4 regions of the Paenibacillus sp. FSL L8-0638 genome follow, and region 4 is predicted to be linked to each of the others. Evidence: predicted binding sites of a transcription regulator. Region 4 holds the regulator's gene; each other region holds the start of a gene.

Region 1 (8,028 bases), 1.6 Mb from region 4:
TTGACAATTCATTTCATGAATAGATATAATTTATGGGATAAAACTTGCAGAAAACCGGGAAATCCCACAGTTTTTGCACCGCATCACATATTACATGGCAGTACATCACATGAAAATATATTTATTTTAATGAATCGAGGCTGACGAATGAGTAATCAATCGATGGACATGCTTCTCACGAAGGATATCGTGCGTGAAGGGGAGTCTATTTTGCGTACGAAGGTTGATCCGGTATGCTTGCCACTATCTGAAGAGGATCTTCAACAGATGCAATGGATGCTGGATTATCTGAAAAATAGCCAAAATGAAGAGCTGGCTACCCGCTATGAACTGCGCCCGGGTGTGGGGTTATCTGCAAACCAGGTGGGTTTGAACAAAAGAATGTGCGCTATTTATTATGAAGATGGAGACAAAACGGTAGAGTATGCGTTGTTTAATCCGAAGTTGGTCAGCCACTCCACGTCCATGATTTATTTGGAACAGGGTGAGGGGTGCTTGTCGGTAGATCGGTACGTAGCCGGATATGTACCGCGTTACGAAAAAATTCGTATTAAAGCTACTTTACCAGACGGAACACAGGAGCTATTGACTTTCAAAGGTTATGCAGCGATTGTTGTACAGCATGAAATGGACCATTTGGATGGTATTATGTTCTATGACCGTATCAACCCGGAAGATCCGCACAAGCTGCCGCAGGGAGTGCATATCGAACCTTTTGTACGTAAATAGTTTAGGAATCGTAAAGTGTGGTGACTCTGTTCGCCACATTTTTTAAATTTTGCAAAAAATATAGATATAGAGGTTACGAAGCATTAAACTGGATACATACATATAGGTCGAGATGGAGAATGTGAAAACACGCAAAAAATGTAAGCGCTTATCTTGTAGGAGGGATGGCATGAATCGTGGAGTATGGCTTCTGATGAGTAATATGCGTATGCGGAATAAGCTGCTGTTCTCCTACGTACTAATTGTCATGATTCCGGTGCTGGTGGTTGGCGGCTGCGTTACTTTTTATTTGCGAGAGCAGGCATTGAATAGTGCAATTGCCCAGACGGTAAACAATGTGGAAAAGATCAAGAGCCAGACGGCAAATTTACTGCGTGTGCCAACGGATATTTCAAATGGGCTCATGTTCGATAAAAGGCTGAGGGAGATGGCGAACCGACGGTATCCGGGTATGGTAGAGCTGATGAATGCGTATCATCAATACAAGGATTTTAATGAGTATACTCAGCAATATAGAGAAGTTGCTACCATCCGGTTCTATTCGTACAATCCGACGCTTGTCAATAATCTGGAGTTTATTCCAGTGGACTCTAACATTGAGCGGCAGCAGTGGTTCCAGACGGCTTTGAAGGGGACGGCGATTAACTGGTTTTACATTCAGGATAAGGAGGATAACCCGGTTAATCGCTTAAGCCTGGTACGGCAAATTCCATTTCCCGAATACAATACCAAGGGAGTTCTGATGATATCGCTGAGCCAGACCGAGTTGAATCATATGCTGAGCAAGGAGCCTTTTGAAACATTGATTGCGGATCGTAACGGGATTGTGGTCGCAGCTACTCGTCCGCAGTCGGTGGGGCAGACGTTGGGCGATTTACATTTGGGCTTTGATGTCCAGCGTGCGGGTAAGGGGATATATGAAGCGAAAATCAACGGAATACCCTCCAACATCATCGTGGATGAGCTGCTGCCCGCCTCCAGTGTGAGCGGATTTACGATTATTTCAGTGTTTTCAACGGAGCATATTGTACAGGGAGCCAATCGAATCAGTCTGATTGGTGCTTTATGTGTCCTTGCAGTGCTGATTATGGCACTGATTCTGATCACCATCATTTCCTGGCTGATTACCAAACGCCTACAGCGGTTGAGCTATGAGCTGGGTAAGGTAGCCGCGGGCGATTTTCATGTGGTATCGAGTGTGGAGGGAAGGGACGAAATCGGGGATTTATCCCGCCGTTTCAACTATATGGTGAGTAGTATTCGCCAACTCATGGCGCAGGTCTATGAGACGAGTGAGCACAACAACAGGCTGGAATTGGCACAAAAGGATATCAAGTTAAAAATGATGGCCAGCCAAATTAATCCACACTTTCTGTTTAATGCATTAGAATCTATTCGAATGAAAGCACATCTGAATGGGGAAGCGGAAATTGCAACGACGGTGCGTTTGCTTGGCAGGCTGATGCGCCGGAATCTGGAGATTGGCAGTGGTAAAACGACGGTACTACAGGAGCTGGATATGGTGCGATCCTATTTGCAAATTCAGCAATTCAGATTTGGAAATCGCTTGATCTATGAAGTGAATTTGGAAGAAGATGCGACGGACATGTCGATTCCTCCCTTAATCATACAACCGCTGGTGGAAAATGCGGTCATTCATGGACTGGAAAATAAGGAAGAGCCGGTTACCGTGAAGGTAAATATTGCAATAGAACAAAGAGAGTTGAAAATTAAAGTAGAAGATGATGGGATTGGCATGGAAGCTGGGCAACTGACCCGTCTGCTAGCTCGGATCAGGGGGACGGATGAGCCGGAAGGGAGCAGTATTGGCCTGCGTAATGTACATCAACGTCTGACATTGATGTATGGTGAACGTTATGGATTGCATATTGAAAGCGCATTACAAGTAGGAACAACCGTATACTTTTCCATACCAAGGGAGGAAGAGTCGAATGTATAAAGCGATGATTGTAGATGACGAGCCAGCGATTCGTGAAGGATTGTCCTCCATTATTGACTGGGGGGATTGTGGCTTCCGTATTGTCGATACGGCAGGGAATGGACGCGAGGCTCTGGATAAGTTCGGAGAGCATCGGCCGGAGCTAGTCATTGTAGATATTCGTATGCCCGGGATGAGTGGACTGGAGGTTATACGTAGTATACGTGAAAAGAACGGGGAGCCGTATCATTTTCTCATATTAAGCGGATATGCAGACTTTGATTATGCACGGCAAGCCATGGGCTTCGGAGTAGATGGCTATCTACTGAAGCCAGTTGATGAGGAAGAAATGACGTCAGAGTTGAAACGGGTACGGCAAAACATTGAGGACGAGAAAGAAGACGGCAAATGGGGAAGTCCGCCTTCCCATGAGCGTAATTGGATCGAAGCACTATTGTTTCCGGTTTATCGAGAGCATGCTCGTAATGCTGTGGAAAGCAGCGATTCTCTGCACAGAGCATCCAAGCAAGTTGAACATCAAAGCGGTAACGGAAAATATGGACAACAGCCAGCGTTACCAGCCTTGGACTGGAGTAGCTATCAGGTTATTCTGCTGGATTTACGTATACCTGACTGGGATCGGCAAGCCCGGCAGTCGGCAGCAAAGCAGCGACTAACAGAAATGTGCCATGAGCAAGGAAGAGGTATCGTGTTTGAGGCTGGAATATATATGGGTCTTTTGCTTCCCGCCACGTTAAAAACGGAGAGAGATGCTGTTCAGTTACTAGCTGCTTGGCGACAGGAGCTAAAGGCGTGGGCTACGGAAATTTATGTGGCTGCCGGTGATCCTGTAGCCAGTCTTAGCGACATTCCCAGATCTTTTGAGCAGGCACTACGATTATTGGAGCGTACGTTTTTGTTCCGGGCAGAAAGAGTCATGCTTCCTGGAGACCTACACGAATTGGAGACAGTCGAGACTGAAATGAGTGGAGCGTCTGATAGTACCACAGATGATCCCATACGTTATGCAGAAAAGCTGTACTATGCGCTAGATATGGCTAATAGTGAAGCTGCAACCCGTGTCATTAAGGAAATGGAAGTCCAATTTCCACGGATTTATCGCACAGAATCCGCAATCAAGGCGGCGTTCGCCCAAACATTCACACTGGCGTTGAACAAGTATGCAGCCGGACAGGATCACAGCCGAACCGTGCTGGAGGAGCACTCCAGCTTTATAACCGATGTATATGCTTATTCCACATTGGGCGAGCTGGTGGATCACTCGCTGGAGCATGTGTTGCAATGGATTGGACAGACTGATTCCGGTGGCAAGGACATCATCATGAAACAAATGATTGACTTTATTCATAGTCATTATGATGAAAATTTGCGATTGGAGTTACTGGCAGATATGTTTAATTACAATAGTGGCTATTTGGGCAAATTGTTCAAAAGTCATACTGGCGAGGCCTTTAATGCCTACCTGGATAAGGTGAGGATTGAGCGAGCAAGGGAGTTGCTTGCACAAGGAATTAAGGTACACCAGGTGGCGGAACGCGTAGGGTATGCGAACGCAGATTATTTTCATAGTAAATTTAAAAAGTATGCTGGAATGTCACCTTCCTCCTATCGTAATCGGGTTCAAAAGAACGGAGGAACAGATGGCTGTTGATAGAATCCCTAGGTATAACGCTATGAAGTCTCTCTTGCAGATGTCGGAGGTACAACCTCCGAACGAAGAGGGGCTCTTTTTTATGGTGAAAAAACAGATAGATCAATCGAAAATGTCACATTTATTATGGAGTTTAGGTCGTTTTCATCAAATCGCCATCATTATGACACAGCTTTGACACGATGTTCACATTTTCGATTCTATTTCATTTAAATTTATTCTATATAATGGGGATAATCTGAAGCCGGATCATGATAACCATAGTGAAGGTAGTTGAGTGAGTCATTTTCTAAAAAAGTGACCGCTGCATATGTAAGAATGTGAATACTATCACAAATGTAGAAGACTTCAGATTACAGACACTATAAATCAATGTTAAGAGAAGTGTAGGGGGAGGAGCAACATCATGGACGTATTGGATTTGGCACGGTTGCAGTTTGCAACCACAACGATTCTTCACTTTGTTTATGTGCCGATCTCCATTGGATTGTCGTTATTGGTGGCAATTATGGAGACTATGTATGTTATCAAGAAAAATGACTTGTACAAAAAAATGGCTCAATTCTGGGGAACGTTTCTGCTGATTAACTTTGCACTGGGCGTAGTCACCGGGATTTTGCAAGAATTCCAGTTCGGGATGAACTGGTCGGACTTTTCCCGTTTTGTGGGTGATGTATTCGGTACGCCGCTGGCAATTGAAGCACTGCTTGCATTTTTCCTAGAATCGACCTTTATCGGATTATGGGTGTTCGGTTGGGAAAGATTGTCCAAAACGGTCCATCTAATTTGTATGTGGTTGGTATCGATCGGTACGATGTTATCGGCATTGTGGATTCTAGCTGCTAATTCATTCATGCAACGTCCAGTAGGATATGAGATTCAAAATGGACGTGCAGAAATGAAAGATTTTGCCGCTTTGTTAACGAACGAACAACTGTTATGGGAATTTCCACATACATTGTTTGCTGCTTTTGCAACGGGGGCATTTCTGATCGCGGGTATCAGTGCATGGAAGCTGATGCACAAAAAGAATATGGACTTTTTTAAACCTTCTTTTAAATTGAGTATTATTGTTGCCTTAATCAGTGCCATTGCTATTCCTTTGTTTGGTCATGGACAGGCTCAATATTTGGTGAAAACACAACCGATGAAGATGGCTGCCAGTGAGGGCTTATGGGAGAACAGCGGTGACCCCGCTCCTTGGACCGTTATCGCATGGATTGATCCTGGAAACAAGGGGAATACCTTTGAGATTAAAGTTCCTTTTGCTTTGAGTTTTCTATCCTATAGTAAATTTACCGGCTCTGTGCCTGGTATGAATGAGCTGCAAGCCCAATATGAAAAAACGTATGGTCCGGGCGATTATATCCCGCCAGTACGTACCACGTTTTGGAGCTTCCGCATTATGATTGCAGCGGGATGTGGCATGATTGCACTTGCCTTATACGGGGCTTACCTGACGTTCCGTAAAAAGCTGGAAGGTTCACATCGCTGGTTCTTCCGTCTTATGATATGGGGGATATCCCTTCCATTCATTGGGAATACTTCAGGTTGGATCATGACTGAAATAGGCCGCCAACCGTGGACGGTATTTGGTTTGCTTCAAACGAAAGATTCTGTTTCGCCTACAGTTGTGGCAGGAGAAGTGCTATTCTCGTTCATCTCATTTACCACATTGTATTTAATTTTAACAGGTGTGCTGGCGTTTCTGTTTTACCGTACGGCTCGCAAAGGTCCAGATATTGAGCCACATCAGCAAACGGTAATTCATGATCCTTTTGCTCAAGGGGGTGACACCATTGTCGCTAAATGATTTATGGTTCTTATTGATCGCTGTGCTGTTTACCGGCTTCTTTTTTCTGGAGGGCTTTGATTTTGGCGTAGGAATGGCCACAGGATTGGTGCCGCGTAATGACCAACAAAAACGTTTGATGATCAATACGATTGGTCCATTCTGGGATGCCAACGAAGTGTGGCTGATTACAGCAGCAGGTGCAATGTTTGCCGCTTTTCCGCATTTTTATGCGACTATGTTCAGCGGATATTATCTCGTATTTGTGTTTATTTTGCTAGGTTTGATCTTGCGTGGAGTTTCTTTTGAGTTCCGCGGCAAGGCTGAAGGGAAATGGTGGACAGGAACGTGGGATGCCTGCATTCTGATTGGCAGCTTTCTACCGCCGATGCTGTTCGGTATGGCTTTTGCGGCTTTGGTGAAAGGTGTACCTATTCAGCAAAACATGGATTTGAAAGCTGGATTTTCCGATGTATTCAATGGATATACCGTATGGATTGGACTGACAGTGGTCGGAATGTGCCTAATGCACGGACTGACGTTTATTTCTCTGCGGACGATTGGAGAAGTACGGGATCGTGCTCGCGTGATGGCATCCAAATTTCTTCCGGTATTGGGCATTTTACTCGCTGGCATGGTGGTATGGACTTATTTTGCAACGGATTTATTTGCGCGTCGCGGTCCCTTTATGTATGCTGCGGTAGCAGTCGGAATTGTCGCCTATGTGCTGACGTGGTACTTCCTGAAGCAGCGCCGCGAAGGATGGGCCTTCGGGATGACAGGTGCAGTGATTTTACTGACCTTCGTTTCGTTATTCGTCGGTTTGTTCCCAAGATTTATGGTGAGCTCGATTAATAGTGCTTTTGATTTGACGATTTATAATGCAAGCTCCAGTCATTACACACTGAAAGCCATGACGATTGTTGCAGCAACGCTTTTACCCTTTGTGCTGGCTTATCAGGCGTGGAGCTATTTTGTTTTCCATAAGCGTCTCAGTGAGAAGGATCATTTGGAATACTAATGGATAAGGCATGGTTTGAATTAAAGGGCATTCGGCCAGTGATGCTGCTACTGGCTGCCCTTTCCCTGCTCCAGGGGGCCGCAGTGATTGCACAAGCAGTCTTCTTGGCAAAGGCTGTTACGATTTTGTTTGAACAAAATCCGCTGGTGATGGCTTGGCCGTCGCTGGCGTTGTTTTTCGCTGCTTTTGCAACGAGGCATACGGCGATCTGGCTGCAACGCCGGACAGCAGGCCGTTTTGCTGAAGCTTCAGGCGCTTCCTTACGGGAGCGTCTGCTTGCACGTTTGTTCGAACGGGGGCCGGGTTTTGCAGCGCAGGAAGGTAGCGGCAAGTTGGTGACGCTGGCGCTGGACGGCATGGATCGTTTTCGCACGTATTTGGAACTGTCCATTCCTCGTATGATTGACATGATGGCTGTCACTATACTTGTACTTGTGTATGTTTTCACATTGGACGTCATTTCAGGTGTGATTTTGACGACTACGATGCCGATTCTGGTAGGCTTCTTTATTTTACTCGGCTTGGCGGCGCGGAAGCAGGCAGACAAGCAGTGGCGTTCCTATCGTCTGTTATCTCATCATTTCACGGATTCGCTGCGTGGACTTCAGACACTAAGGTTTTTGGGTCGTAGCCAAGAGCATGGGGAAACAGTTGGGAAGGTCAGCGACCAATACCGCACGGCAACGATGCGCACGCTGCGGGTAGCGTTTCTTTCCTCATTTGCCCTTGATTTTTTTAGTATGCTATCGGTCGCATTTGTGGCGGTAGGCTTGGGTTTGCGCCTGATTAGTGGCTCGGTGGGTTTGGAGGCAGCGCTTGCGGTGCTTATTCTGGCCCCAGAATATTTTATGCCCATACGCCAGTTGGGATCAGAC
Region 2 (8,028 bases), 160 kb from region 4:
TTGCTGTCTGTTTTGAAGCGCATGACATTTGTTCCTTGTGTAATTACGGTTTCTTTGGTGGCAGTGTCATAACTAAACTGCAATCCGACACGGCTGACAAGTGAACGGATAGCTACATAGGAAACTCCGTCCTTAACAGTCATCGGCTGAGTTGCCGTATATACCTGTCCGTTTTGTTCCATTTTCGCGCTGTTTAAATACAAAATCAGTTGATTAGCACCCATGTTTGTTGGAGCTCCACCAGGATTGGTGATCGTTCCGTCTCCACCGTATACATCATTGGATACGTTCGATCCGTTGGTTGTATCCGTAGGTAGGCCAGTCAATGGATCATTGGTTACGCCTGTGTTATCTGGTGTTACCGTGTTGTTTTGTGTGCCTGTTCCCTCTTGAGCTCCGATACTATTCTGAACGCTGGAATCAGCAACATTGGTCTGAGCCTGCTGTGCGCTAACCGAATCGGTGGATTGAATGGTTGTTGATGCTGCTTCTGCTCCTACAGGGGCTACTGCGGCCACCTGAGCTACCGCCAAAGCGGTGAGCATGGTCCATTTCTTGAAATTCATTGTCTGTCTCCTTCTATCACCAAATTATTATCATTCCCGTAAAAAGTCATACTATTAGACGCGTCAGTTGTTAAAAAGTTTCTGGAAATTTTGCTTATCATGAAAAAAAGGGAACTTTCTCCTGTGACTGCAAAAAATTCAACAACAAAAAACCGCCACCCATCTGACCTGATGTGGCGGCGGCTTCATTACTAAGAAATAGCTTTTGCACCATTTACATTATGATGGACGACAGACAGCATTCTTTCCTGCAGTCTCCAGACGACCCTCTTCAATGAGTCGGTAAGCACGTTGAACTTCTTCGTCTGTAGGAGATGGAACTCCCTCCAACGGATACTCCTTACCGAGCATTTCCCACTTGTAAACACCCATTTGATGGTAAGGTAAAATTTCGAATTTCTCGACTCCGTTCAACGTTCCGATAAACCGTCCCAAATTCAATAAATCTTGCTCGTCATCATGAATACCCGGTACAAATACGTGTCTAATCCACATTTTACGCCCTTGCTCAGACAACCAGCGAGCTGTGCTTAGCATACGGTCGTTGGACTTGCCTGTAAGCTTAATATGCTTGTCGTTGTCAATATGCTTAATATCAAGTAACACCAAGTCTGTTACGTCCAGCAGATCATGGATACGGCCCGCATCATTAAAGCCATTACTGTCCAGTGTCGTGTGCAAATTCCAGCGACGTTTCACTTCTTTGAACAGCTCTGCTACAAAATGAGCTTGCAATGTCGGTTCTCCACCGGATACGGTCAATCCGCCTCCCGAAGAACGGTAATAGGCTAAATACGGCTCAATTTCAGCCAATACTTCCTCTAGGGTCATTGGATTGCCTTCATTCAAGGCCCAAGTGTCCGGATTATGGCAATACTGACATTTCAACAAGCATCCTTGCATAAAGAGCACGAAGCGGATGCCGGGACCATCGACGGTCCCGAAGGTTTCCAATGAGTGTATGTGTCCTTTCAACATGTTGCATCATCCTTCCCGCATCCGCTATGCGTGCGTCATTGTAATACTTATTTACATTGTACCGTGGAAAGTACGGTTAATAACATCCAATTGTTGTTCACGAGTCAGCTTGATAAAGTTAACGGCATAACCGGAAACACGGATCGTCAGCTGTGGATAGTTTTCTGGGTGTTCCATTGCATCCAACAGTTGTTCGCGAGCAAACACATTGACATTCAGATGATGTGCGTGGCTTCCAAAATAGCCATCCATCATCGAAACAAGGTTTGTTTTGCGTGTTTCTTCTTCTTTACCCAGTGCTTTAGGCACGATAGAGAAGGTGTTCGAGATACCATCCAGACTGTGTTCATAAGGCAATTTGGCTACGGAACTCAGAGATGCCAAAGCACCTTTTTTATCACGGCCGTGCATTGGGTTTGCCCCTGGTGCAAACGGTTCGCCTGCTTTACGTCCATCCGGTGTTGTACCTGTTTTCTTACCATACACCACGTTAGAAGTAATAGTCAGTACAGATTGAGTAGGAAGCGCATTACGATAAGCTTTATGCTTGCGAATCATGCTCATGAAGCTCTCTACCAGTTCCACAGCGATGTTATCTACACGGTCATCGTTGTTACCGTAGCAAGGGTATTCGCCTTCAATTTCAAAGTCCACAGCAATCCCTTTTTCGTTACGGATTGGTTTAACTTTTGCAAATTTAATGGCACTCAAGGAGTCGGTAGCAACTGACAGACCCGCAATACCACAAGCCATGGTGCGGAGAATATCACGATCATGCAACGCCATTTCAATGCGTTCGTAGCTATATTTATCATGCATGTAGTGAATAACATTTAAAGTGTTCATATACAGTTTTGCCAACCATTCCATCATAGGTTTGAAGCGACTCAACACTTCTTCATAATCCAGAACTTCACCTGTAATGGCTGGGAATTCAGGCCCTACTTGGACGCCAGATTTTTCATCTTTACCACCGTTAATTGCATACAGCAGAGCTTTAGCCAAGTTAGCACGAGCACCAAAGAATTGCATTTGTTTACCGATTTTCATTGCCGATACACAACAAGCAATACCATAGTCGTCTCCATAAATCGGACGCATCAGATCGTCATTCTCGTACTGAATGGAGCTAGTTTCAATAGAAACTTTCGCACAATATTTTTTGAAGCCTTCAGGCAATTTTTCCGACCACAGTACAGTCAGGTTCGGTTCCGGTGCAGGTCCCAGATTGTAGAGGGTGTGCAGGAAACGGAAGCTGTTTTTAGTTACCCGAGTTTCTCCAGTTACGGACATACCACCAATGGACTCAGTAACCCAAGTTGGATCTCCACTGAACAGTTCATTATAGTCAGGTGTGCGCAAGAACTTAACAATACGCAATTTCATAACAAAATGATCGACCAGTTCTTGAGCTTGTTCTTCTGTCATTGTACCCTCTTCCATATCACGTTGAGAGTAAATATCAAGGAAGGAAGATACACGTCCTAAGGACATTGCTGCACCATTTTGTTCTTTGATTGCTGCAAGATATCCAAAATATACCCATTGGAAAGCTTCTTTCGCATTGTTAGCAGGTTTTGAAATATCAAAACCGTGCTCAGCAGCCATTTGTTTCAGTTCATTCAAAGCACGAATTTGCTCGGAAATTTCCTCACGCAGACGAATTACGTCTTCTTCCATGGAATCAACTTCAAGGCTTTTCAGTTGCAGCTTTTTATCTTGGATCAAGAAGTCTGCACCGTATAAAGCTACACGACGATAGTCACCGATAATACGACCACGGCCGTATGCATCTGGCAGACCAGTAATGATACCAGCTTTACGAGCTGCTCTCATTTCATCTGTATAAGCGTCAAATACACCTTGGTTGTGAGTTTTACGAATATGAGTGAAGATATCAATGATACTTTCTGGCACTTCAAAACCATAGGCTTTGCAAGCGTCGATCATCATTCGAATTCCGCCAAACGGCTGTAAAGAACGTTTGAATGGAGCATCTGTTTGTACACCGACAATTTGCTCTTTATCCCGGTCTAGGTAACCCGGTTTATGTGAAATAATAGTGGATGGCGTATTCACGTCTACATCAAGCACGCCGCCGTTTGCCAACTCTTTTTTGGTAAGATCGGATACAATATCCCACAATGCAGTTGTGTTGGCCGTAGGACCAACCAAAAATTCTTCATTGCCAACATAAGGTAAGATATTGGTTTCAATAAAATCGTTGACGTTGACTTCTTTAGTCCATTTGCCTTTTTTAAAACCTCTCCAGCCAGATTGTTGCTCTTGTAATTCTCTCTCAATCACCGACATGTAAATCCCTCCAAATTGTTTGGTCTTCCGGACTTGTGATTTTTTTCACGATAAAGCTATTTCTTGAGCCCGGCCTGTTCACCGATGCCTTACGCTCAGTGTCGGGACCTTTCTTACACCCTTATTGTAGAATAATGATAGAGTGTAGTATGTGACAAAAATCACAATATGAGTGATTTTTGTCACTTTATTTTCCCTAGCTTCGCGCCTATATCCTTAGCCTTGCCTTTCACCTCCCTTCCCAAACCAACAGGCCCTCTATATAGAGAGCCTGCATCGGTATTGAACGAGAAAATGCTTTTTCACAAGCCTCTTCTTACCTATTATATTATTGGTCAAAACGTCCGTAGAAGGCATTGCGATAGACATCAGCCAACTCAGTAACCAGTGGCAACTTAGGATTCGCAGTTGTACATTGATCTTCAAATGCGCGGTCAGCCAGATAATCTACACGTGATTCGAAATCTTTCGCATCGAAACCGATTTGTTGGAACGATTCCTCGATACCGAGTGTTTTGTTCATTTTACGGATCGCTTCGATCAAGCTGTTAACCCCTTCTTCGGTGGTGCGTGCAGGCAGTCCCAGTATGCGCGCGATTTCTGCATAACGCTCATCCGCAACAAAGTGCGAATATTTAGGGAACGAAGCAAATTTTGTCGGTTTTTTCGCATTATAACGAATAACGTGCGGCATCAAAATGGCATTCGTGCGGCCATGCGCTGTATGGTATTGTCCACCCCATTTATGTGCAAGACTGTGGTTAATGCCCAAGAATGCATTAGCAAACGCCATACCAGCAAGTGTGGAAGCATTATGCATTTTTTCACGAGCCAGCTTATCACCGGTCAGAGCCGATTGTTCTAGGTATTGGAATACCAATTGAATGGCTTTAATTGCCAGACCATCTGTGTAGTCATTAGCCATTACGGACACGTAAGCCTCGATAGCATGTGTCAGAACGTCCATACCTGTGTCCGCTACAGCTGTTTTAGGCAGCGAATATACAAACACTGGGTCAATAATTGCCACATCAGGAGTCAACTCATAGTCAGCCAGTGGGTACTTCGTGTCGCCCAGGTTTTTGTCCGTAATTACTGCGAACGATGTAACTTCGGAACCTGTACCCGATGTTGTAGGGATAGCTACAAATTGTGCTTTTTGGCCCAGACGTGGGTACTTGTAAATCCGTTTACGGATATCCATGAATTTTTGTTTTAAGTTATTGAAATCAGTATCTGGATATTCATAGAACATCCACATGCCTTTAGCGGCATCCATTGGCGAACCGCCGCCCAGTGCGATGATGCAATCCGGTTGGAAACGTCTCATCATTTCAGTACCACGTTCTACCGTAACTGTCGATGGATCTGGCTCTACTTCAGAGAACACTTCGATAGCTACTGGTGTTTGGCGCTGATGCAGATAATGAATAACACGATCTACATATCCCAGTTGTACCATCATAGGGTCTGTGATAATAGCTACACGTGTAATATCAGGCATTTTAGCAAGATACTGTGTCGAATTTTTTTCAAAATAGATTTTGGAAGGTACTTTGAACCATTGCATATTCACCGTCCGTTTCGCCACCCTTTTCACATTAATCAGATTGACTGCCGATACGTTCGACGAAGTCGAGTTACGACCGTACGAACCGCAACCAAGTGTCAACGAAGGAAGATTGGTGTTGTAAATGTCGCCAATCGCACCATGTGTGGAAGGTGCATTTACAATGATACGTCCTGTTTGCAAACGGTTTGCAAACCGAGCGATAACATCCTCATCGTTCGAATGAATAGCGGACGAGTGACCCATGCCCCCGAATTCCACGACTTCAGCAGCGCGTTGAATACCTTGTTCCGCATTTTTCACTTTATAGCAAGCCAATACAGGACTCAATTTTTCCGCAGACAATGGGAATTTTGTTCCTACCCCTTCAATCTCAGCGACCAAAATTTTAGTTCCTGCTGGTACTGTAATACCACTCATTTCAGCAATTTTCACAGCAGACTGCCCGACAATAGCTGGGTTCACTGCACATTTCTCGACATTCATAGCTCCTTGAGTGAGCTTAGCTGCTTCTTCTTTATTTACAAAATAGCAACCGTTAGCGATCATCAATTTTTTCACTTGTTCGAAGATTGGCTCTTCGATAATAACCGCTTGCTCCGAAGCACAAATCATACCGTTATCAAAAGATTTCGAGAGGATAAGATCGTTCACGGCCTGTTTGATATCTGCTGTTTTTTCAATAAAGCAAGGCACGTTACCAGGACCTACACCAAGTGCTGGTTTACCGCAGCTATAAGCTGCCTTAACCATGCCTGATCCACCAGTTGCCAAAATTAGCGCCACATCAGGGTGGTTCATCAATACATTGGTCTTATCCATCGAAGGTGCTTCAATCCATTGAATACAATCGGCCGGAGCACCATGTTTAACAGCTGCTTCGAGCAAGACGCGGGCTGCTTCCGCACTACACGATTGAGCAGATGGATGGAAACCGAAAATGATTGGGTTACGTGTTTTAATGGCAATCAGCGCTTTGAACATCGTAGTCGAAGTCGGGTTTGTCACTGGAGTGATCCCCATGATAATACCGACTGGCTCTGCTATCTTTTGAAAACTGTCAAAATCATTGTCTTCAATGACACCGACGGTTTTTTCATTTTTGATACTATGATAGATATATTCTGTTGCAAACATGTTTTTGGTGATTTTGTCCTCGTACACACCGCGTCCTGTTTCTTCAACAGCCAACTTCGCCAGGTACATGTGTTTATCCATCCCTGCGAGTGCCATAGCTTGTACGATTTCGTCAATCTGTTCCTGATTCATACTCATGAAAGCTTGCTGTGCCCGGTTCCCCCGGTCAATCAGCGTTTGAATATACTGCTCTGCGCTTTGCTCTTTTTGAATAACCTCGTTTTTAACAGCCATTTCCCTCATCCTCCTGTTATCTCGTGTACTATCTCTTGTTCACGCACTGATCGTAACACAGCTTTTCAAGATATATTGTGATTTTTTTCACAATCTATTTAAAATTTTATTTTATGAAGTGAATTAAATCACAAAGTTTGGAATTCTGCCACTTTTACCCCCTCTTCTTGCCCCAAAAACTCATTGCACAAGTATATAATGAATTTGAATTGATCAAGTTGCAGATAAAAAACATAGGATACAAAGGGGAAATGGACGATGAGAAACCCTACAAATGTAATGGAAGCCCGCGGCAACACCTGTTGCTTCTCGGAGGCCAGCTTCAACCGATTGCAAGTAATGATGAAAGATCGAGTTATGCCAGAAAGCTCGCATCTGTTCTGGGAAGGAGATACAGCGGATAAGCTGTTTTATATTAAGCGCGGACGCGTGAAAGTAACCAAAACAACGGATGAGGGCAAGGAACTTATTCTATATATGTATCAAAGCGGCGATCTTGTTGGTCAAGCCGATCCATTTTTCGGTACTAAGCATTCCTTTTCTGCTGAGGTTCTGGAAGACAGTGATATTGGCGTAATCGATCATACAGATTTGGAACTGCTTATTTGCCAGCATTGTGATTTTGCGATTGACTTTATGAAATGGATGGGTTCACATCACCGCATTACTCAGACTAAGTTCCGCGATTTGATGATGTACGGCAAGCCAGGCGCTTTATGTTCAACGCTCATTCGTCTATGCAATACCTATGGTGAGCCTCACGGCGAACATATCCTGATTCATAAAAAAATTACTCATACTGACTTATCAAATATGATCGGTGCGACCCGGGAAAGCGTAAACCGGATGCTTAGTGATCTACGTAAGAAAAATGCAGTTGAATATGATAATGGTATGATTGTTGTCAAAGATTTGGAAATGCTGCAAGGTGTATGTCATTGTGAACTATGCCCTCGTGAGATTTGCCGGATATAATAAATCGTTTTTTTATGTAAAAGGGAGTGTTATAAGCCACTATAGCTTATAACACTCCCTAATTTATTTCCACTCCCCTACTTATACAGGAGCAGTAGCGAAGCATTTTAACGACAGTCCTTCTTCTGGCAACACTCTTTAAAACTGTAAGCATAGATAACTTAAATTCCCCATCTCATAGCTTCTATGGATGACCTTGGCTTCGTTTGCAGGATTGCCACTCCCCATTGCAATAAACAACGGTACAAAGTGTTC
Region 3 (8,028 bases), 2.0 Mb from region 4:
TCTGTACAGTCATAATGCAATTCGCCGGATTTGAAAGATCACAGCTTCGAGGAGCTGTGATCTTTTTTTGAATTTTTTGAGGAAATATTGGATGATATGCACTGTATGATATAGGAAATAAACCAGTTAACACTTGATAATGATTATCAATATCTTTATTATATAAAGATAGAATGAAGTTTTGATGAAAGTCGTGCGTTAAGCCCGTGACTATATATATTGGATAAGGGAAAGGGATGATTCCACATGTTTCGTCTGAAAACGGCAAATCTGGATATTGCTTATGAAGATCGATTGATTGTAGAAGATCTGAACGTAGAAATACCGCAAGGGAAAATCACAGCCTTGGTGGGCGCAAATGGTTCTGGCAAGTCCACCATTCTGAAGACGATGGCTCGCATCATGAATCCTAAGGGCGGCAGTGTTCTGCTTGACGGTAAATCCATTCATAAGCAATCCACCCGGGAAGTAGCTAAGCAGCTGGCTATTTTGCCGCAAAATCCGACTGCACCGGAAGGATTAACCGTGACGGAACTGGTATCTTACGGACGTTTTCCTTATCAAAAAGGTTTTGGTTCCATGAAAGCGGAAGATCGCAAAATGGTAGAGTGGGCCATTCAAGTAACGGGAATGAGCGAGTTCCACGATCGTCCGATTGATCAGCTTTCTGGCGGTCAGCGTCAGCGTGCCTGGATTGCTATGGCACTTGCGCAGGATACGGATATTTTGTTTCTGGATGAGCCGACGACATTTTTAGATATGGCGCATCAACTGGAAGTGCTGCATTTGCTGGAGTATCTAAATACTTCGGAGGAGCGCACCATTGTTATGGTTGTGCATGATTTGAACCATGCGGCCCGGTATGCTCAGCATATGATTGCAATCAAAAAAGGGAAAGCTGAGGCGGTAGGAACTCCAACTGAGGTTATGTCCCCTGATGTGCTGCGTGAAGTGTTCGGGATTGAGGCTGATATTGTAACAGATCCTCGTACAGGTGTACCGCTCTGTCTTCCGTATGCTTTGGCTGGACAGCCTGCGGTAAGCCAAGCCATAAAAGATATGAATGTGGAAGATAAGCAACCTGTGGGTTCTGTTGCTGAGCGACGTGATGCTAGAGCACAAGTAGCGGCAAGAGGTTAAAGGGGACATACCATGAAACCACTGGATTACGATCAGCTTGAGCAACTAGCAAACATAGTGAGAGTCACGCCGGAGGATGCTGTATATTCCGGGCCAGTGGCCGAATGGCTTGAACCAGATAAGATCCGCTCTGTGATGGAGTATTATGGCGATCTTCTGCGTGCTGAAGACGATTTAACCGCAGCCGTTTACTTTGCGAACCAGTTGCGTGGCCTCGTGTTTGCGCAGCATTTTATGGTATCACTGTGTGAACGCCGTTGGGACCTGTCCGTTTCTAATCTCAGATTTCATATTTGTTATGAAGGTCAATATCCCTCTATTAGTCTTCAGGTCATCGACTTAACAGAGCTGGACAATACGTGGAACAATGGGGATCACCGTTCTTCCAAACAGGCTCAGCAAGTGTTACGAGACTTTTACAGTTTGCAGATGCGGCCCATATTGGAAGCAATTGCTACAGTGGGGAGCGCATCTATCGGCCAAATGTGGGGACAGTTTCCGTTGGCATTGCTGTATTTTAAGGATAGAGTACAGCCATCGTTGACTGATCCTCAGGATGTGGAGCGCTTTGAACAAGATTATATGTATGTGACACGTGAACTTGAGGGAGAGATATTCGGGCGTAAAAGAAATCCGTTTACGGTTCGTCTCGTTGAATTGGACAATCCTTACCGCCCTGGTGAAAATACCTACATGAAACCGTCCTGTTGCCAATATTACAAGACAGGTGGAGGTCAGCGGTATTGTTATACTTGCCCCAAAATGTCCGCTTCCGAACGCGAAGAACGCAGACTCGAAGTGGTGGCATCACGGTAAAGTCTCTGTGGATGTTGGCATGTCCGTCACGTTTTGGTTAAAATAGGTTATGTAACCTAAACCAAGCGACACGAAGGAGGATGCTGTATGTCTGTCTATTCACATAATGCCGTAACACCAGCGAATCAGGAGGTTTCTCTGAATACTTACGCTGGTAAGGTGCTGGTTATTGCGAATACCGCCAGTAAATGCGGACTTACCCCGCAATATGGGGATTTGCAAAAGCTTTATGACGAATATAAGGATCGGGGATTAGTTGTATTAGGTTTTCCTTGCAACCAATTTGGCGGTCAGGAGCCGGGCAGCAGCGAGGAAGCGGCTGAATTTTGCCAACTGAATTACGGGGTTAATTTCCCGGTATTCGCCAAAGTGGACGTCAATGGACCGGATACAGCGCCTCTGTTTGAATATTTGAAAAAGCAACAGCCTGGAGAACAGGAAGATGGGACAATTCAGTGGAATTTTACGAAATTCATTGTGAATCGTGAAGGTGTACCTGTGGGTCGTTTTGAACCGAAGGAGTCACCAGAAACGATGAAAGCAGCCATTGAGCAATTGCTATAGTAGCTTTGCCTTCATTCCAAAATATATGTTTAAAAAGGTCTGATTTCCGGCATGTCTCCGGGAAGCGGACCTTTTTTTGTTCTCTACATGTGCATTTGTCTAAGGGGGAGCATCATGTGAAAGTCGATTCCATGGGCATAATCAGGCCGCCTACAGGGGAAACTGAATGGAGCAAAAAAACATTTCAGCAAACAGTTGATCTCGTATATCCTTTCTTTTTTAAATGTGGACAAATTGTGAATATCACAAAAAGCTATTGTAATGTGAAAAATATCACACTATAATAAGTACATGAAGTGAAATAAATCACAAACGCTAACGAGCTGTTTACGTGAAACTATTCACAATTATCATACAGTTTATGCCCACACACCAAGGAGGAATTTAACATGAAAGTAGCAGTTATCGGATGTACACACGCAGGCACAGCAGCTATCGTTAACACAGCTAAATGTTATCCAGATGCAGAAATTACCGTTTACGAGCGTAATGATAATATTTCATTTTTATCTTGTGGTATTGCGCTGTACGTAGGTGGTGTCGTCAAAGATCCGCACGGCCTGTTTTATTCGTCTCCAGATCAACTGTCTGACTTGGGTGTAGTGACCAAGATGCTTCATGAGGTAACGAGTGTGGATACGGCTGGCAAGTCGCTGCATGCCCGTAATCTCCAAACAGGTGAAGAATTTACAGACACATTTGATAAACTAATTGTGACCACGGGATCATGGCCCATTATTCCAAAGCTGGAAGGCATTGAACTTGATCATATTTTGCTCTGTAAAAACTATAATCATTCCAATGATATCATTGAGAAAGCCCAGCACGTACAGAACATTACAGTCGTGGGAGCTGGATACATTGGTGTTGAATTGGTAGAAGCTTTCCAAATGAACGGTAAAAATGTAACGCTGATCGACAGTGCTGATCGTATATTGAATAAGTATTTGGACCATGAGTATACAGACCGGATTGAAAGTTCCCTGAAGGAACATGGCATTAAGCTGGTACTTGGCGAGACGGTGAGTCGTTTTGAGGGTACGAACGGTAAGGTAAGTAAAGTCGTGACCTCTAAAGGAGAATATGAAACAGAGCTTGTTATTCTCTGCATCGGTTTCCGACCTCAAACGGATCTGCTCAAAGGTCAGGTAGATATGTTGCCTAACGGTGCGATCATTGTGGATAACTATATGCAAAGTAGTTGCCCGGACGTGTTTGCAGCAGGCGACAGTTGTGCAATTCGCTATAATCCGACCGGCAAAACGGCTTATATCCCTTTGGCAACCAACGCAGTTCGTATGGGTACGCTGGTGGCACGTAATCTGGTGCAACCAACCATTGCCTACATGGGAACCCAAGGAACTTCGGGTATCAAAATTTACGAAGACAATATCGCAGGAACAGGCATGACGGAAGCTGCGGCAACAGACGAAGGCATGACTGTAGAAGCTGTAACCATTGAGGACAGCTACCGACCTGAATTTATGCCAACCTCCGAAAAAGTGTTACTGAAAGTGGTTTATGAGCAGGAGACGCGAAGAATTCTGGGGGCTCAAATTATGTCGAAGGTGGATTTGACGCAATCCATTAACACGCTATCCGTAGCCATTCAAAACCATATGACCATTGACCAGTTAGCCTTTGTCGATTTCTTCTTCCAGCCGCATTATAACAAGCCTTGGAATTTCTTAAACGCGGCAGGTTTACAAGCATTGCCTACAATATCTGAACGGAACCCAGTTACTGTATAATTAGATTTGTCTGTGACATTGTTCATAAGTTTGTCAACAATCTGAGGCGTACGGATGAATCCTTATAGTACAATATAGAGTAGCATAAGGATCAGGGGGGAAGTAACTTATGAGTTTGTTTTATATCCTTTTTCTTGTAGTCGTGGCCATGGTAGGCCTTGGTGGAGTTCTTTGGTTCTTAAGAGCAGTTGAAAAGGAAGAATACAATTAAATGTAAAGCGCGTAGTAGCGCAGTAGATGTAATAATACAGAAAAACAGTCCTTTTTTCAGGGGCTGTTTTTTTTATAGTTACGAAAGTGATTTTTTTCACAAACTTAATCACTGATTTTAAATAAAATATGAAAGAAGAATATTTTAGTGAATAGATATTAAAGGAGCGGGGATATATGGCGAGCTATAAACCGGGGCAAATTGCTGAAAAGACGGTGGAAACAGGAGTGGCCAAGGCGAACAACCCGTGGACTGTGGCGGTGGTACTGGGATTTTTGGCAGGTGCATTTATTGCACTCGGGTTTTTGCTGGATATACGTGTTATTGCAAGTGCGCCTAAAGAATGGGGAAGCATTGCCACCTTTATTGGAGCTGCGGTGTTCCCTATTGGTCTGGTATTAGTTTTGATCGCCGGCGGAGAATTGCTGACCGGCAATATGATGGCGGTCCCTTTGGCGAGATGGGCAGGACGGATTAAGACAGGAGTCATGCTTCGTAATTTGGCGATTATTACGCTCAGTAATTTTGCAGGTGCGTTATTCGTTGCATTTTTCTTTGGGCATGTGCTGGGTTTGACAGAAACGGGCCCTTATCTGGACAAAGTGGTGGATATGGCAGGACATAAGCTACACGAAAGCTTTTTGCAGTCTTTTATATCGGGTATAGGATGTAACTGGCTCGTAGCACTGGCTGTATGGTTGGCATATAGTACAGACTCCATTGGCGGCAAAATTATGGGGATTTGGTTCCCGACCATGGCCTTTGTGGCTATTGGATTTCAGCACGTTGTTGCCAATATGTTTCTCATTCCGGCGGCTATTTTTGCAGGCCACTTTTCATGGGCAGATTATGTTATGAACTTCATTCCGGTCTGGCTGGGGAATTTGGTAGGAGGTAGCCTGTTTGTGGCTGGAGCCTACTGGTTGGCCTATCTGAAAAAGCCTCAAGCCAACGCACATCCAGTGAATGAATCTCCAACTACTTCTTCGGTTGCACATCCAATCCGTTGAGTGATCCTACCTAATCACGGTACTTTAAACAGCAATGAACAAAGCAAATCCGCCATGACAGGCCCGGGGGAACGAAACCTGTCATGGCGGATTTTTTTGGGAGTGGTCCATGATTTGGCATGGAGGATGAGTGTGCTCTCGTCCATGATGCCTTGATCTTTTTTACCCTCAGTAAGATATGATGAAACAGGATGTTGAAAAAAATTATAATTCTTAAAAAATCCGTTTTGCTCTATGCAGCAGACGGATTTTTTTAATATTTTGGAGAGCGGCTGTGTGGGAAAATCCTTCTCTTGCCATAGGCCAAAGCTGTGGATATGATAAGATCAGTGTAATTTTTGGAAACGGTAACGGAAAGGAGCATCAACACTATGGATCATCGCAATAGCGCGCCTCGTGAGGCCACGCTTCAACAAGACTTACAAGGGGGACAGCGGATGACGGAGCAGCAGGACGGTGTTTTTCCGGCTGTATGCCCGTTAGATTGCCCGGATACGTGTGGGCTCCTGCTTCACAAGGAAAAAGGAAAGATAGTCAAGGTGACTGGAAACCCAGATCATCCCATTACCAAAGGGGCTATTTGTAACAAAGTTCGCAATATGACGGAGCGGGTATATGATCCTGATCGGGTGCTCTATCCGTTGAAGCGTATAGGCCCCAAAGGAGAAGGGAAGTTTGAACGTATTAGCTGGGAGGAGGCAGTCGATACCATTACAGGTCGGTTCAAGGAACTGATACGTATGGACGGACCGGAATCTATCCTCCCCTACAGCTTTTATGGCAATATGGGCGTATTGAGTGTGGATGGAATGGATCGCCGATTTTTTAATGCGCTGGGTTCAAGCCAACTGGATCAGACGATTTGCAGCGTGGCTGGGAATGAAGGCTGGGCGTCCGTTATGGGTTTTAAGGGCGGCACCAGCCCGGAGGACACGGAGGATGCAGACCTCATTATTGTGTGGGGTGGTAATGTCATTAGCACCAACATGCATCAGGTCGTTTTGGCTGAGAAAGCACGTAAAAAAGGTGCTAAGGTGGTCGTTATTGACGTTCATCGTAACCGGACGGCGCAATGGGGGGATTGGTTCATTCCGTTATATCCGGGGACGGATACAGCGCTCGCGCTGGGTGTTATGAATGTACTGTTCGCTCAAGGACTGACGGACGACGAATTTTTACATCGCTACACAGTAGGTCATGAGGAACTGCGCGAGCATGTTAAGACATATACACCAGAGCGAGTTTCGCGGATTACCGGCGTGCCGGAAGGGGATATTATCCGTTTGGCGGAAATGTACGGAACTGCGAGAGCAGCGTATATCAATATCGGTAATGGTCTTCAGCATCATGATAATGGCGGTATGAACGTACGTGCGGTTACATGCTTGCCTGCGCTCACTGGACAATGGCTGAAGCACGGCGGGGGAGCGTCACGCTCCAATGGCGCTTATGCCAAGATTAACAGCGCCCATCTGGAGCGTCCTGATCTGCGACAGAACCCGGATGCCCGGATGATTAACATGAACCGGATCGGAGAAGCGCTGCTACAGAAGGAACAGCCGATTAAGGCGTTATTCGTATATTGCAGTAATCCGGTAGTTGTAGCCCCCGATTCGGAACGAGTGACTAAAGGATTTGAACGAGAGGATTTGTTCACAGTCGTTCATGACCTATTCCTAACCGATACGGCCCGCTATGCAGATATTGTGCTGCCTGCCGCGTCTTCTTTTGAAGGAACAGATCTGTACAAATCGTACTGGCACCACTATATCCAAATGCAGCAGCCCGTCATTGATCCGCTTGGGGAAAGCAAAAGCAATTATGAGCTGTTTAGCCTGCTCGGACGGGCAATGGGCTTTGATGAAGCTGCCTTTACGGAAAGTGAAGAGGATATGATTGCAGGTGCGCTTAATAATCCAACGAACCCTTATCTGAACGGTGTAACCTTGGATGCTTTACAAAAGTCACCTTTTGTAAAGCTCGATATGACGCCAAAGGCTAATTATCTGGAGCGTCTAACTACGCCTTCAGGCAAAATTGAGTTGTATTCGGAAAAAATGAAACAAGCAGGTCTGCCCGCGATGCCTTCTTATGTGCCGCTGATTGAAGGGTACGACGGAGAGCATCGACCGCAAGCGGACGAGCGGTATCCATTAATGTTTATTTCACCGCCAAACCATAATTTTCTGAATTCTACTTTCGCTAACTTGCCCAAGCATCAGCGACTGGAGCGGGAGCCCTTGCTACAAATTCACCCGGAGGATGCCCAGACAAGGGACATCGCGGATGGGGACCCGGTTACCGTATGGAATGATCGGGGGACGTATGAGCTGAAAGCGAAAGTCACCGATCTGATGCTGCCCGGTACAGTGATTAGTCAGGGATTATGGTGGGAAGGCAAAGGACGCAGACAGCGTATCAATGTGTTAACCTCTGATCGGCTGTCGGATATGGGACAGGGGGCTACTTTCTTCTCAACGGTGGTGAATGTGAAGCGCCAATGAGATTATGCCTTTTATGGCGTCAGATGCAAAAG
Region 4 (8,028 bases):
TGCTACCTGGCTTACGCTACCAGGACGAACAATTTCGGCCATAATAGCATGTCCTAGTTCATGAATCGCTACACGTTTTTTCTCTTCCAGGGTCGATTCTCGATCTGTCTTTTCACCCATCATCACTTTGTCAATTGCCATCGACAGATGTTTCTGCGCAATCATTTTCTGATCCTGTCTCATCGCATAGATTGCCGCTTCATTCATTACGCTCTCCAGCTGTGCGCCAGAAAACCCGTAAGATTCCTCAGCAATTTTATCCAGATTCGCATCTTCCTGAATCGGTTTGTTTTTGGCATGAATTTTAAGAATATGAAGACGGCCCTTCTTATCAGGCAAATCCACTTGAATATGACGGTCAAAACGCCCTGGACGCGTTAAGGCGCTGTCCAGCATTTCTTTACGGTTTGTTGCCGCAATGATCAAAATCCGCGGTGTATCTACCGAATAAATACCATCCATTTCTGTCAGCAACTGATTCAAAGTCTGATCATATTCTCGTTGCTGTCCACCCTCACGTTTACCACCAATAACGTCGATTTCGTCAATAAAAATAATTGCATTTTCCTTCTTTTCCTTGGCTGCACGAGTACGTGCCTCCCGGAACAACTCACGCACACGACCTGCTCCAACACCAACGTACATTTCAACAAATTCACTACCTGAGGCTGCAACAAAAACAGAATTAGTATAGTGTGCCGCTGCCTTAGCCATCAGTGTTTTTCCTGTTCCCGGAGGACCTGTGAGCAAAACGCCTTTTAAGGGACGGATACCAAACTTGGAGATTTCATCATGTCGATTCAAAAAATCCAAGGCCTCACGCAGCTCCTGCTTAGCGCTTTCTTGCCCACCGATTTCCTCAAAAGTCAGCTTGTCCGGACCATTTTTTTTACGTTTACGTTCTTGCCCAGCACCTACGGCCAAGCCCCCACGAGCATGCATGAGCATTAACAAGCCGCTGAACATCACACCAGCAACTAGAAGAGGGATAATATTTACCCCAATAAAAACGAGAAATATAATGGTTACCGGCACAATGCCGATTAATATTTCCTTGATCCATCTAGGCATTAGGCCATACCCCCATCTGCTGAGATTGACGTGGCAAAACGATAAACTTGGTCGCTTTCCCTTCGCTGAGTCGGATATAGACATTGTTCGAATCCATGTCGGTATCAGCTTTGATACTCGTCTTTTTCTTTTTCATATGCTCAACTGTAGATGAAATTTGAGTATACTTTCTATTTTCCATCGCTTCGGCTACAGGAAACATAGCCTCAGACCACCATTGATTCAGTGCTGAATTGGAACGGTCTGCAATATCGAGCTTAATGGTGCGGCTGCCAATGATGGATTGTCCTTTTTGCTTAACTACATCGACCAATCCGGCCACATCCGCCTGCGGTTTGAGATCTAGTTTCAATACAACCTGATCCTGTTTAATATCTATTTGAGCGCTTGTCACGCCTGGATATTGAGAAACCAGTTTTTCCAGAGGACTTTGCATTGTAACCTGACGGTAAATGAACCATCCTCCAAATAGCAGCAAAGCTGCCAAAACTGCCGCCACAACGATAGGAACTGCACGCAATTTCAAACAACATCCTCCTCTCAAAATGTAAAACTCAGAAGAAACGGGACGAATGTCAACAAACAACCAAATTGCATGATCTTACAGTGATCAGCAATTCTTTTTTCTATCATTTTTGTCTATCACTTATAAAATATAGTATATCATAACGTATATCTAAAATCGAAGGCAATGTGTGGAGGAGTTGTGATGAGGCAAAATCTTTGGTTATGGTGGAGGTGGGACGCTGCGTGTAGGATTTGATCTTACGATCGCTGTTGCCCGCCATAAAGATGAATTTGCCTTAGGAGAGAAGTTGGGTAGGTAAAGATGCTTCGCTGGCATTCAGCTCATCTTTACGGCATAGCAAGACTAAAAGACGTAAATACGAATTTCATCGCATTTACGTCTTTTTCTTGAGCTTTTAATCATTTACTAGTCATTCATTCCACATCTGCTGATCCTCAACCAGCTCAGTTATTGGGCAAAGTATACTTTACCCCCGTCGCTCCCCCATCTAAAAAACGGTAAAAGGCATAGTAATGATGGCTTCCATCATCGTAAAACAGCTGCCACACATATTCGCCATTGAACACACTCGGCTGGAGGCTTACAATTTTTACACCTGGAAGCTGCTGCTGAATTAGCGACGTCATTTTTTGCTCGTCGACTCCGTTCTTCAGCAGCTCGGTATGAACACCGCTATTATCTGCGGCAGGTACGTTAGGTTGTCCCTCCACTTTTTGAAAAGGAACCCATACCATTATATTTTCATTCTGTGCATTTTTCCCTTGAACCACCCAATAAACCTGATCCCATACAGACTTCCATGTTTGAGTCGTGCTAACCAGGCCACCTGATTGCTTGGCCTTAATGATAGCGGCATTTTTCTCAGCCACCTGGTCTTGAGTAACATAGGAATAATACCAGAAAATGCTGACCAGGATCAGTATCACGGCCAAAATGGCGACCGCTATCCATTTTTTCTTATTTTTCAAACCCGTGCTTCCTCTCTAAGGGGATGTGACACCTGAATTAGCGCGACAGCAGCCCTTCAAAGGCGGCTTGTGCCTCATGTTTGATACGTTCCTCGTCCATAGTCAGGCATTCGCCGTTTTTCACAACCTGACGACCGTCTACCCACACATGAGCCACGTCCTTGGCGCTTGCAGAGTATACCGCATGGGAAATAAGATCTGTACGCGGCAAGAAATGTGCCTGATTCAGATCCAGCGCGATAAAGTCAGCCTTGTTGCCTGCTGCCAACGCTCCTACTTCTTTTAAACCAATCGACTTTGCACCGTATTCTGTTGCCAGACGCAACGCTTCACTTGCAGGAACTGCCGTAGGGTCACCGGATACACCCTTGTGAATAAGTGCTGCCAGACGCATTTCCTCGAACATATCCAGGTTATTATTGCTGGCAGGACCATCCGTTCCGAGAGAAACCGTAACCCCTGCACGCAGCAATTCAGGCACTCTTGCCACACCACTTGCCAGCTTCAAGTTGCTGCCAGGATTGTGCGAAACCGCTACACCACGTTCTGCCAGTAAAGCTATTTCTTCGTCGTTCAAATGAACGCCATGGGCAACAAGCGAAGGACGGGAGAAAAAGCCAAGCTTATCCAAGTGTGCAACCGGGCGCAAACCGTAGTCGCGAACGTTTTGCTCCACTTCGGCGATCGTCTCGGACATGTGCGTATGCAGTGGCAAGTCCAGATCATGCGCAGCTTGTACGAATTTTTCAATAAACGCAGGTGGACATGTATATGGCGCGTGCGGAGACATCATCGTAGTAATACGCCCGTCTGCTTTACCGTGCCAGTTACGTGCAAAAGTCACGGCCTCTGCCAGCTTGATTCGCTGTTCTTCCTCCGAACATAGTCCAATTGCTCCACGCATCAGACTTGCACGAATACCTGACTCTTCAGCCACACGAGCCACCTCATCCATATGATCGTACATATCGAGGAAGGTTGTTGTTCCACCTTTCAGCATTTCCAGCACAGACAAGGACGTACCCCAGTACACGTCTGTAGATGTAAACTTGGCTTCCATAGGCCACATTTTTTCCTGAAGCCATACTTGAAGTGCCAAATCATCTCCATGCCCACGCAGTAGAGACATCGCCGCATGACCATGAGTATTAATCAGACCAGGTAAAAACAATAGACCCTTACCATCGATCGCTTCCGTCTCTTCCTCACCCGCAGGCAAGGTCTCACCAATATAAGTAATACGACTATCCTCCACAATCATAAAACCATGGATTACCCCAGCTTCTGATCCATTTACGGCAAAAGATCCGTTTTTAATCATCCATTTATTCACTGTCATATTGTGTTTCTTCCTTTCCGTCCTCCAAATAATAAGCGAGGCTAAGCAAATCAGTTGTAAAGTCTGTGGCATGAATCCGAATGTTGGCTGGTGCCTTGAGAGTAGTCGGTGCAAAGTTCAGGATCGCTCCAATTCCGCTCTCAATAAGCCTGTCAGCCACGTGCTGTGCTTCAAAATCAGGTACGGTAATAATCCCGATTCGAATGTGTTTTTCTTTCACAGTCGCTTCCAGTTCATCCATCGGTTGCACGACCAATGTATTGATCTTGGTTCCTACCTTATCCGGAAACGCATCAAATACCGCTACAATCTTCATATTGTCTTTTAAATAAGCGTTATAATTCGAAAGGGCTTGCCCCAGATTACCCGCTCCGACCAATACTACATTAATTTGTTGGTCGATTTTCAGGATATGGCGTATTTTCTCAATGAGATAAGAAACATCATAACCGATACCCTTCCGACCAAAATCTCCAAAATAAGCAAGATCTTTACGGATTTGGGCCGGGTTCAAATCTAGCCTCTGTCCCAGCTCTTGAGAAGAGACCGTAGCCACCTCCCGTTTGTGCAGTGCATTCAGATAACGTAAATATACGGGTAACCTCCGTACGACAGCCTCTGAAATTTTATCTGATTTCATACTTGCTCCCCCTAATTGTAACGAACATACTTATGTCCGTCCGTTATGCCTCGGTCTCCGGGGCGGATTGGAGCCATTCGGCGATGCGGGGCACCATTTGCTCCGATGGCATATGCTCCATTTTTGGTCCCGGTAACGAGTACAAAAAGTGCTTTCCGTAATAGGATTCAATCACACGCGTATCATAAACGATAACGACCCCGTGGTCGTTCGCTGTACGTACCAACCGACCAAATCCCTGTTTGAAGCGAATGACCGCTTGCGGTACAGACAGTTTCATAAATGGATTCTTCTTCTGCTGCTGGAGCAGTTCGCTTTTTGCCTCCAGCAGCGGGTGATTCGGCGGTTGAAACGGCAAGCGAACAATGGCTAGACAAGTCAGAGCCTTCCCCGGAATATCGACGCCTTCCCAGAAGCTGCTGGTCCCCAGCAATACAGAAGCTTTCGCTTCCTGAAAACGGCGGGTTAGCTTGCTGCGACTTCCACTGTCCACGCCTTGTCCCAGCACAGTAATTTCGCTGGATGCTAAGGCCTCTTTGAGCGGCTCATACACTTGCCGGAGCATCCGATAGGACGTAAACAGAACGAGCATTCTCCCACGTGTCGCCTGAGCAGTCGCTCCTACAGAGCTAACGAGCATATCTACAAAATGCGCATCTCCTACACTGCCCTTCACACTTGGGAAATCCCGTGGAATAACCAGCAACACCTGATCCCTGTAATTAAAGGGTGACGGGAGCTGCGAAGTCATCAGCCGCTCTTGATCTGCGGCCTCCTGTAAGCCGAGCTGATCGATCATGTACTGAAACGACTTATCTACCGATAAGGTAGCAGACGTCAGAATAATGCTTCTTTTTTTGTCAAAAAACATTTCTTTCAACTGGCGGCTCACATCGACGGGCACCGCATAAAATTGCAATGATTTACTACGGAATTGTCCGCTCGCCTCGAGCCAGTATACGGTTGTTTCATCATCGAGTCGGATAAAAAAGCGCAAATTTTCTCGAATCCCCGCCAAATCCTTGAGCAGACCCGTGATATCTGTAATAAGGCTATCCGCCGCATAATCGTCATGTTCTTCCTTGACGTCCAGCATCAGCTTGTCGCCCTTGCGCAAAATTTCGCTCATCGTTACATATAGCTGATTTTCCAAAGCTCCCGCCTGATCCCACTTTGCAGGCTTGGCCGAAGGTTTGAGACGGGAAGAAAACTGTCCTGTTTCACCCGGTGTCGCATCACTTCGCTCCGGCAACATGCCAAACAGCTTGTCGCTTAGCAGGTCCCAAGTTTCCTTCACCTCTAACACGAGCGGATACAGCTGATCGATGGTTGAGGCCCAATCTGCCGACTTCTCGTGCCCCGATTTCGCCAACTGTTGACGAAGTGAGGGCAGTTGTCCATTCTTGCTGTCTTTGAACAGTCGCGTCAGTGTATGCACGAGTGTGAAATATTTCATATGCATACCTAGGTGTTTACCAGCTACTTCCTCCAGGTGATGGGCTTCATCTATCACCAGATGTTCATAGCTCGGCAACAACTGATGACTGGCTTTGACGTCTGTGAACAACTTAGAATGATTCGTAATAACAACATCCGCTATTCCTGCTTCATGGCGTGCACGATGATAATAACATTTGCGGAACCATGGGCAAGAACGACCAAGACAGGACTCTGAATCACTCGCCACTGTTTCCCAGAAATCCCCTCCACGGTTGCTCAGATTCAGTTCTTCATCATCACCGGTTTCTGTTAACGTCAACCAGACGATCATCTGAGCCGCTGTAATTAAATCTTCCTTCGGTGTAGCGAAGTCTCTTCTGTTTATTTTATGTTCAAACTTACGCAGACACAAATAATGTCCCCGACCCTTGAAAATAGCTGCCCGGAACGGAAACGGAATCACCTTGGTCAGCATCGGAATGTCGCGCTCGCGTAATTGTTCCTGCAGGTTGATCGTATGTGTACTCACCATAACGCGCTGTCCCTTTTTCACACTGTGATACAGCGATGGGAGCAAATAACCCAGAGACTTCCCTGTTCCTGTACCTGCTTCAATCAGCAGATGCTTGTCTTCACTCAGTGCCTGATTCACACCCTCAATCATCTGTATCTGCGCCTCGCGCTCCTCATATTGACTCAAGGATGAACGCAAATTGTCCCGCACATCATCCATGTACTCCTCAAAGGTAACACCTGACAGTGGATTCGGGTCATCTTCTCTACGCGGAGCAGCTAGCTCCGTCCAATCTTCCACTTTTAGCGCAAGCTGACGAAAAAACTGATGTCCCTCCAAATCCTGAATAGGATCAAGCTCTTTCTCTTCACGCACCCCATCAAGAAACCATCCAAGGTCACTGTCTTCCTCTGCAAACAAATCACTAAGCCGCTGTATCGTTATCAGAGGTAATGCTTGAAGCTCACCCAGACACTTTAAAAACACCTCGGCCGTAGCCAATGCGTCGCTGTCTGCTTGGTGAGGGCGATCATGTGCCAGCCCGAACTCAGAAGACACAAAACCCAACTGATACGAAGATAGCGATGGAAACATAATTTTCAGAAAATCCATTGTATCCAAGATTCTTCCGCTAAATGGCAAGTATCCGCACCGATCCAGAGCGTTTTGCAAAAAATTAAAATCAAACGCCACATTATGACCGACCAGTACAACATCGTCCAGCATAGGCACAAGCTCCATCATCATTTCTTCAAGTGCAGGTGCATCCTTCACGTCATCGTCTGTAATTCCGGTCAATCCAGTGATAAAAGGTGGAATAGATCTGCCAGGGTTTACATAAGAGCCGTAAACACGGGAAATGCTGTTATCATGATCTATAATTGCAAGTCCGACTTGAATGATGTCATCCGCGGACTGGGTGCCTGTCGTTTCAAAATCCAATACCGCAAATTTCATTCGGGCTTAATCCTTTCCTATGACACTTACAAAAATAATAACTCCGTATATTAGCATAGCAGAAGATCGCGTGTTTGGAAATTAAGACAGCCAAAAAAGACGATGCATACGCCGCCTCAGGAGGTGGGCATGCATCGTCTTACTCGGTGTCTGACAACTACATCCAGGTCATTATGGAGCTGTCGTATCGAAGCTTTTCGATACCGGACAAACAGGCTTCCATATTGTGCAGCGGCTCGGGTAACGCAGGATCGAACTGATGTGCGAGAGCAAAACATTTTTGCGCCTCCTCTACGTCAGCCTGCTTTGCTAACAGACAGCCTAGCGCATTATAGATGACCGCTTTTAGTCCCGCCTGCTCAGTCAGGTCCAGCACCTTCTGAAAATGGTATACAGCCTCTGCTGGATCATCTAGTTGAAAATAGGCCATTCCCATATACATGCGACTCTGCCAACTGTCCGGAAAATGCTGTAGTACCTGCTCAAATTGTTGGATCGCCTCAGGGTACATAAGTAATCGATAATACCCTTGCCCCCGACTAAAAGCCGGCAGCTCTTTTTCAGGCAGCT

What was found. The regulator Rex, encoded in region 4, represses fermentation and respiration genes when NADH is low (regulators of the CRP and FNR family bind a similar motif). The targets are predictions, from matches to a motif close to TTGTGAAATATTTCACAA.
Region 1: a site for Rex is predicted at 4,659-4,676, ahead of MKY35_RS22065 (cytochrome ubiquinol oxidase subunit I). Genes of this name have one in related genera too.
Region 2: a site for Rex is predicted at 3,891-3,908, ahead of pflB (formate C-acetyltransferase). Genes of this name have one in related genera too.
Region 3: a site for Rex is predicted at 4,567-4,584, ahead of MKY35_RS24165 (formate/nitrite transporter family protein). Genes of this name have one in related genera too.

Annotation. Positions count from the first base shown of each region.
Region 1 covers NZ_CP151960.1:4,940,093-4,948,120, reverse strand. Annotated here, with positions in the region: gene def (peptide deformylase) at 148-729, shown strand; gene MKY35_RS22080 (sensor histidine kinase) at 899-2,689, shown strand; gene MKY35_RS22075 (response regulator transcription factor) at 2,682-4,340, shown strand; gene MKY35_RS22070 (hypothetical protein) at 4,363-4,518, shown strand; gene MKY35_RS22065 (cytochrome ubiquinol oxidase subunit I) at 4,747-6,153, shown strand; gene cydB (cytochrome d ubiquinol oxidase subunit II) at 6,140-7,153, shown strand; gene cydD (thiol reductant ABC exporter subunit CydD) at 7,153-8,028, shown strand, end outside.
Region 2 covers NZ_CP151960.1:3,541,671-3,549,698, forward strand. Annotated here, with positions in the region: gene MKY35_RS15695 (copper amine oxidase N-terminal domain-containing protein) at 1-566, opposite strand, end outside; gene pflA (pyruvate formate-lyase-activating protein) at 786-1,544, opposite strand; gene pflB (formate C-acetyltransferase) at 1,596-3,857, opposite strand; gene adhE (bifunctional acetaldehyde-CoA/alcohol dehydrogenase) at 4,186-6,798, opposite strand; gene MKY35_RS15715 (Crp/Fnr family transcriptional regulator) at 7,057-7,773, shown strand; gene MKY35_RS15720 (class III extradiol ring-cleavage dioxygenase) at 7,912-8,028, opposite strand, start outside.
Region 3 covers NZ_CP151960.1:5,426,762-5,434,789, reverse strand. Annotated here, with positions in the region: gene MKY35_RS24190 (LLM class flavin-dependent oxidoreductase) at 1-15, shown strand, start outside; gene MKY35_RS24185 (ABC transporter ATP-binding protein) at 247-1,140, shown strand; gene MKY35_RS24180 ((2Fe-2S)-binding protein) at 1,153-1,956, shown strand; gene MKY35_RS24175 (glutathione peroxidase) at 2,044-2,520, shown strand; gene MKY35_RS24170 (FAD-dependent oxidoreductase) at 2,910-4,271, shown strand; gene MKY35_RS24165 (formate/nitrite transporter family protein) at 4,659-5,492, shown strand; gene MKY35_RS24160 (molybdopterin oxidoreductase family protein) at 5,864-7,996, shown strand.
Region 4 covers NZ_CP151960.1:3,384,445-3,392,472, forward strand. Annotated here, with positions in the region: gene MKY35_RS14860 (AAA family ATPase) at 1-1,071, opposite strand, end outside; gene MKY35_RS14865 (hypothetical protein) at 1,064-1,597, opposite strand; gene MKY35_RS14870 (DUF5590 domain-containing protein) at 2,044-2,568, opposite strand; gene MKY35_RS14875 (amidohydrolase) at 2,606-3,907, opposite strand; gene MKY35_RS14880 (redox-sensing transcriptional repressor Rex) at 3,894-4,547, opposite strand; gene dinG (ATP-dependent DNA helicase DinG) at 4,591-7,458, opposite strand; gene MKY35_RS14890 (tetratricopeptide repeat protein) at 7,616-8,028, opposite strand, start outside.